One region of the Haloleucobacter albus genome, then DNA from elsewhere that is predicted to be linked to it. Evidence: riboswitches for the same ligand, from Rfam matches in the RefSeq annotation. Region 1 holds a riboswitch; the other holds the start of a gene.
What was found. A riboswitch is a leader RNA that binds a small molecule or an ion and turns the genes downstream of it on or off. The one in region 1 is predicted to bind S-adenosylmethionine.
Positions count from the first base shown of each region.

Region 2: it holds a riboswitch for S-adenosylmethionine, as region 1 does, so the genes downstream of both, ACT6QH_RS07400 (homoserine O-succinyltransferase) here and ACT6QH_RS04830 (O-succinylhomoserine sulfhydrylase) in region 1, are expected to answer to the same signal.

Region 1 covers NZ_JBQWAS010000021.1:64,477-67,881, forward strand. Annotated here, with positions in the region: gene ACT6QH_RS04820 (FUSC family protein) at 1-516, shown strand, start outside; gene ACT6QH_RS04825 (2'-deoxycytidine 5'-triphosphate deaminase) at 524-1,648, opposite strand; SAM riboswitch at 1,733-1,815, shown strand; gene ACT6QH_RS04830 (O-succinylhomoserine sulfhydrylase) at 1,887-3,116, shown strand; gene murB (UDP-N-acetylmuramate dehydrogenase) at 3,287-3,405, shown strand, end outside.
Region 2 covers NZ_JBQWAS010000025.1:4,666-8,070, reverse strand. Annotated here, with positions in the region: gene poxB (ubiquinone-dependent pyruvate dehydrogenase) at 1-317, shown strand, start outside; gene ACT6QH_RS07400 (homoserine O-succinyltransferase) at 366-1,283, opposite strand; SAM-I-IV-variant riboswitch at 1,342-1,445, opposite strand; gene ACT6QH_RS07395 (hypothetical protein) at 1,781-2,653, shown strand; gene ACT6QH_RS07390 (HD domain-containing phosphohydrolase) at 2,708-3,405, opposite strand, start outside.

The DNA of each region.
Region 1 (3,405 bases):
CCGGTTGGCCCGCTGGCACAGATGGTGCGCGCCTTCGATCTGAGCCTGCCGACGCTCGGCGCGGAAAACATTTTCGGCCATTCGGCGGGCGATGTAGTGAACCTGATTTCCACGCTGGATGTGGTGGTGACCTATCTCGCTTTGCTGGAGGATACCGCCCACCGGCTGTCCGACGCCGATGTGAAGGATGAGATTCTGCCGGTGCTGGAGGCCGCCCGCTCACGTACTCTCACCGCGCTGGAACTGGCCAGCGCTGCGGCTCTGGAAGAGCCCCTGCATGATGCCGCGCAGGGCGGTGCGGCGGCGGCAGCTCCAGCGCTGGACGCCGCCATTTCCACCGCCCTCAGCATGGCAGATGACCCTTCGGTGAAAGCCTCGCTGCCGCTGGTGGCGGATTATCTGGCCTATTCGGATGCGCTGATGCGGCCCCTGCGCGAGCTGCGCGTGGGCCTGCGCGACCAGACACCCTGGAAGCGCGAGCACACTATTGACGCCGACCGGCCGGAGCGACGCTAGCGCCGCTTCAGCCTACGGCCTTGAAATGCTTGGAGAGCTTCAGCCCCTGCCCCTGATAGTGGGAATGCAGCTCCACGCCATAAAGCGCGCCCGGACGAGTCGCCATGCGCTCATAGACGAGGCGGCCCACGGTCTGCCCATGTTCCAGAATGAAGGGCACCTCGCGTGAGCGCACCTCCAGCACCGCCCGTGCCCCATGGCCGCCCGCCCCTGCATGGCCGAAACCGGGATCGAAGAAGCCCGCATAATGCACGCGGAACTCGCCCACCAGCGGATCAAAGGGCACCATTTCAGCCGCATAATCCGGCGGCACATGCACACATTCGCGCGAGGCCAGAATGTAGAAGGCATCCGGGTCCAGCACGAGTTGCCCGGTGGTGCCGGGGCGCACGCGGATAGGCTCCCAGAAATCCTCCACATCCAGCACGCCAGCGCGGTCCACATCCACCACACCGCCATGGCGCTTGGCGCGAAAGCCCTGCAACCCACCCCAGGCATCACCGGCCAGATCCACCCCCAGCGCAATGCCGCCAGCGGCAACATCCGGCTTGTCGGAATCCACGAGACGCTCGGCGGATTGCAGGTTCAGCAATTCCAGATCGCTCAACCGCGCCACCCCCCGGCGAAAGCGCACCTGCGAGAGGCGCGAGCCGGTGCGCACCAATATGGGAAAGGTGCGCGGGGAAATTTCCAGATAAAGCGGGCCCTTGTACCCCGCAGGAATGGTATCGAACGCCCGCGCGCCATCGGTAATCACACGGACGAACACATCCAGCCGGCCAGTGGAGCTTTTGGGGTTGGCCGCTGCGGCCAGATCCACCGGCAGCTTCATATGCTCAGACAGCTCCACCAGATAGACGCAGCCGGTTTCCAGCACCGCGCCACCGGAAAGATCAAGCTGGTGAAGCGCCAGATCCTTCAGGCGGGTTTTCACCGAAATGCCCTCGCCCGGCAGGAAGCTGGCGCGGATGCGCCAGGCGGTGCGGCCCAGACGCAGATCCAGGCTGGCCGGCTGGATCTGGTCTTCATCCAGCGCCCGGCGACAGGTGATCTGCCCCCCTTCCTTCAGGGCCGCTATAGCCTCGGCCGGCAAAATTCCCGGCTTTGCAATTTCCGCCCCGCGCGTTGCCATCACCTGTCCCTCACCGTTCTTCCGATCACACCGTTCGTTTTATCGAACGAAACCCTTGACGTCATCCAGAGGACGGACGTATCTGACCCTGCTCGTGGTGAATTTGGAGCCGGCCGGCTTGCTGCCACGTTAAAATTCATGAGCTAAAAGGCCGGGATGAGCGAATTGCCCTGCATATGCGTCTTTGATGCAATCAGGCAAGCTTTGCCCGTGACCCGGCCTTCCAATGGAGGCATCCATGTCCTCGGCGTCTGATACCACCCGCACACCGTCCACATTCGTTCCGGCAGACCCCGCCACCCTGCACCCGGAAACCCGGCTGGTGCATGGCGGCACGCTCCGCTCCGGCTTTGGCGAGACCTCTGAAGCGCTCTTTCTGACGCAGGGCTTTGTCTATGACAATGCCGAATCCTGCGAAGCCCGTTTCAAGGGCGATGAGCCCGGCTTCGTCTATTCGCGCTATGCCAACCCCACCACGGAAATGTTCGAGCAGCGCATGGCGCTGATCGAGGGGGCTGAAGCGGCACGCGCCACGGCATCGGGCATGGCGGCGGTGCATGCCGCGCTGCTGTGCCAGGTTTCCGCCGGAGACCATGTGCTGGCGGCCCATGCGCTGTTCGGCTCCAGCCGATGGATTCTGGATGAGTTGCTGCCGCGCTTTGGTGTGGAGGTCACCCTCGTGGACGGCACCGATCTTGACGCCTGGCGCAACAATATCCGCCCCAATACCAAAGCATGCCTGCTGGAAAGCCCCACCAACCCTACGCTGGATATCATCGACATCCGCGCCGTGGCCGAAATCGCCCACAGTGTTGGCGCGAAGCTGGTGGTGGATAATGTGTTCGCCACCCCACTGCTTCAGCATCCGTTGCAACTGGGGGCGGATGTGGTGGTCTATTCCACGACCAAGCATGTGGATGGGCAGGGCCGCTGCCTGGGCGGCATGGTGCTGTGTTCACGCGCCTTCATGGATGAGCATCTGCAAACCTTCCTGCGCCAGACCGGCCCCGCCATTTCACCCTTCAATGCCTGGGTGATGCTGAAGGGACTGGAGACCCTCTCGCTGCGCGTGGAGCGGATGCAGGCCAGCGCGGCGAAAATCGCCGATGCACTGGCGGCAGATCCGCGCGTGGAAAAGGCACTCTATCCCTTCCGCCCGGATCACCCCCAATATGAGCTGGCGCGGCGGCAGATGTCCGGCGGCGGAACGCTGGTGACCTTTGCCCTGAAGGGTGGAAAGGATGAAACCTTCCGCTTCATGAACGCACTCAGAATCATCCGCATTTCCAACAATCTGGGGGACACCAAGAGCCTGATTACCCATCCGGCCACCACCACCCATCAGCGTTTCACGCCTGAAGCGCGCGCAGAAATGGGCATCAGCGACGGGCTGATGCGCTTCTCGGTGGGGCTGGAGCACCCGGATGACCTGATAGCGGATCTCACCCAGGCTCTGGATCGCATCTGAAGACACAGGAAGAGGGCCGGTGTTTCCTGACCGGCCCTCGCCAACCGGGCCTTGTTCCCTTCCGGGTTGACGCCAGAACGCCTTGCCCTTGAGGCCACCATGTGGGAGAGGCTTTTGCCGCAACCCACGGATACGTTTCATAACGGACACGCTCCATAACCGAGGCCACCATGACCGAGGCCACCCGCCGTGCAGACGCTCATCAGCCCGCCCCCTTTGCCGATCTGACACCGGCACTGAAAGCCGCCCTGCCCGGACTGCGCGGCACGCTGAAAGCCAATGCACCGCT
Region 2 (3,405 bases), on a different contig from region 1:
TGGAACAGAAATCCACCGGCTTCGTGAATGCCGGCACGGATCTTCAGAACCCGAATTTCGCAGCCATGGCGCAGGCCATCGGTGTGAAGGGCATTCGCCTGGAGGATCCCAGGGATGTGGAGCCCGGCATTGCAGAAGCCATGGCCCATGACGGGCCGGTGCTGGTGGATGCGGTGGTGAACCGCACCGAACTTTCCATGCCGCCTGCCGTCACCCTCGAAATGGCGAAGGGTTTCACCCTCTACATGATGAAGGCGGTGATGAATGGGCGCGGGGCGGAAGTGATTGACCTTGCGCGCACCAATCTGTGGCGCTGAAAAAACAGGCCGGGCGGGTTGTCCCGTCTGGCCTCTCCGGTGGCCGCATCATGTGCCGATGCGGGTGATGTCATAAGGCGTTGTCTGATAGATCTCGTTGATCCAGTTGCCGAACAGAAGGTGGGCATGGCTGCGCCACTGATTGCGCGGCGCCTGGCGCGGATCATCATTCGGGAAATAGCCATAGGGCATCAGAATATCGCCGCCGGCGTCTACATCGCGCCGATACTCTTCACCCAGCGTGTCTGAATCATATTCCACATGGGAGAACATGTTCAGGCTGCGATGGGGGCCATCTTCCACCAGCCCCAGTCCGGCCTGGGGAGAATCCATCAGCACCTTCAGCCCGGAACCGGCCGGAAGATCCTCTTCGCGCACTTCTGTCCAGCGGGAGACGGGAATGGCGAAGTCATCTGAAAAACCGCGCAGATAGGGAGAGGTCGTCTCCAGATTGCGGTGCGGAAACACGCCAAACATCTTGGCGGCCAGCATGTGCTTGGGCACGCCATGGAAATGGCGCAGCGAAGCCTGTGCCGCCCAGCAGATGTTCAGGCAGCGATGCACATTGCTTTGTGTCCAGTCAAAGATGGCGCACAGCTCATCCCAATAAGTCACGGCTTCATAGGGCAGCTTTTCCACGGGCGCGCCGGTGATGATGAAGCCGTCATAGGTTTCGCGCCGCACATCTTCCCACGGGCGGTAGAAGGCTTCCATATGGTCGGGCGAGGTATGCCGCGAGACATGATGCGTCATGCGGATCAGCGAAAGCTCGATCTGCAATGGCGTGGCGCCGAGCAGGCGGGCAATCTGCGTCTCGGTCCGGGTCTTGTTCGGCATCAGATTGAGCAGACCAAAGCGCAGCGGGCGGATATCCTGCCGGATGGCGTCGGTCTCCCCCATGATCATCACACCCTCGGCCTCAAGGGCGGCGCGGGCGGGCAGATCATCGGGTATCTTGATGGGCATGCGTCATGGTCCTCTGCTGCGTGGCATCAGGGGCGAGCATGTGTGCGGATATCTATGGCGTGTCCCGTCTGGTTGCCGGTGCGGCCACATCCCCCGCCGGGGCGCCACCTTGCTGGGGAAAGCAGGTTGGCGTTGAGCACAGCTCAACTCTTGATGCGCCGCGCACTCTAGCGGCCAGAGGCCCTTCAGGCAACGGGCGTGATGCACGGGCGGAGCTTTGCGAAAATGCGGGCTCTTTGGCGGCGTTGCGTGTATTCGTCACGTTCTGGCGGGATTTTCGAAGTCTTGTGCGCGGTTTTTTGGGGTCGCGACAGATGTGTTGCGGCCCGACATGAAAGAAGTGGGTCGGAAATTCATCATCTGGGCCCGGAAACCGGATGGGCCTGTGATAAGGTGGAACCGAACAGCCGGCGGTGGCCGGATGGACCTGTGTTGAACGTTTGCCGTGCAGACGGTGCAGGGCGTGTTCAGGGCTGGGATGATTCAGGGCGGCCGGCATGGATGTGAAGACGGATGAAACATCACGGCCAGCGCATGGCCCCGGCCCTTGGCCCTTCATCGGTTTTCGCAATTATTTCAGTGGCAGGCATCATATTGTCCTGCGGGCGCGCTGGCATCGCAAGGGGTTGATCCGCCATGCGCTGGAGGCGGGGTTGCTACCGGAAGGGGCGATGCCCTTCTGGCAGACCCGCTCCTACAATTGGTCTGTGGGGGCGCTTTTTGCCTTTGGTTCCACGCTGTTCATGCTGGGCAGCGCGCTGGCCCTGGTGCCGGCCGGCCCTCTGGCACCTTCCGCCCTTGCTGTAAACAGCCTGTATTTCATGGGGTCCATTCCCTTCACCATGGCGGGTTATCTGCAACATCTGCAATCCGCGAATATGACCCATCTCGCGCCGGAACCGGAGGGGGGTGCGCCGCCCCGCCATCACCTGTCCCTGATTGGCTGGGAGCCGGGAAATGCCGGATGGCTCAGCACCTTCACCCAGTTTCTCGGTACGCTGGCCTTCAATATCAGCACCTGGAACGGCGTGATGGCGCCACAGGGCTGGCTTGTGCAGGATCTGCTGATCTGGACGCCGGACATGGCGGGGTCCATCCTCTTTCTCATCTCCGGCTATCTGGCTTTTCTGGAAACCTGCGGGCGCTACTGGAGCTGGAAGCCGCAAGAGCTGGACTGGCAGATCGTGTTCATCAATCTGCTGGGCTGTGTGGCCTTCATGATATCCGCCGTTCTGTCCTATGTACCGGATGGCCCACAGGGCGGGGGCGTGGTGATGGGCGCGAATATCACGCTGTTGCTGGGTGCGCTGTGCTTCTGCATTGGCGGGGTGCTCACTTCATATGAGAGTGAGGCCGCAGCCCCCGGATGAGGGGCTGCCCTGTTTGGCGCTGTGCTGAGATGAGCGCCGGGCGCGCCGGCCCGCTCAGGCAAAGGCGAGCTGTTGCTCCGGGGCTGGTGTCAGGGCCGTATCGGCCTCCGGCGGCAGAGGGGGTGGGGCAGAGCGGGGCAGCAACGCCAGAAGCGCGTCGAGATCCACATCGTCACACTGTTCTGGCCGCATGAAGCGGGCTGCATAATCCGCCCAGACCTGATGCTCCAGAAAATATCTCATCAGCAACGGGTCCAGATGCCCGTCCCGCGCCATGAAGCTCATGATACGCAGGGATTCGCTCAGGCGCTTGGCGGTTTTGTAGGGGCGGTCTGAAGCTGTGAGGGCTTCGAAAATATCGGCTATGGCCATCACCCGGTCCTCAAGGGTCAGGAAGTTGGCGTCCAGCCGGCGGGGATAGCCCTTGCCATCCATGCGTTCGTGATGGGTGGCGGCGATTTCGGGCACCCGGCGCAAGGGCTCCGGCCAGGGCAGGGCCTTCAGCATGATGTAGGTCTGCGTCACATGATCGTTGATATGGAAGCGCTCTTCTTCCGTGAGCGTGCCGCGGCGAACGGTGAGATTATGGACTTCGCCCAGGTTCCCCTTCAGGCTTGGCCGCTGCATGTCAAAACCATAATGGTTCGCGGGGTCGTCCCGCGTCACAGGCGGGGGCTTCGGCCCCCATTGCAATTGCTGGTCCGGGCGGTCGATCAGCAGGTTTTCCTGCACCGGCAGGGGCGGCTCCGGTG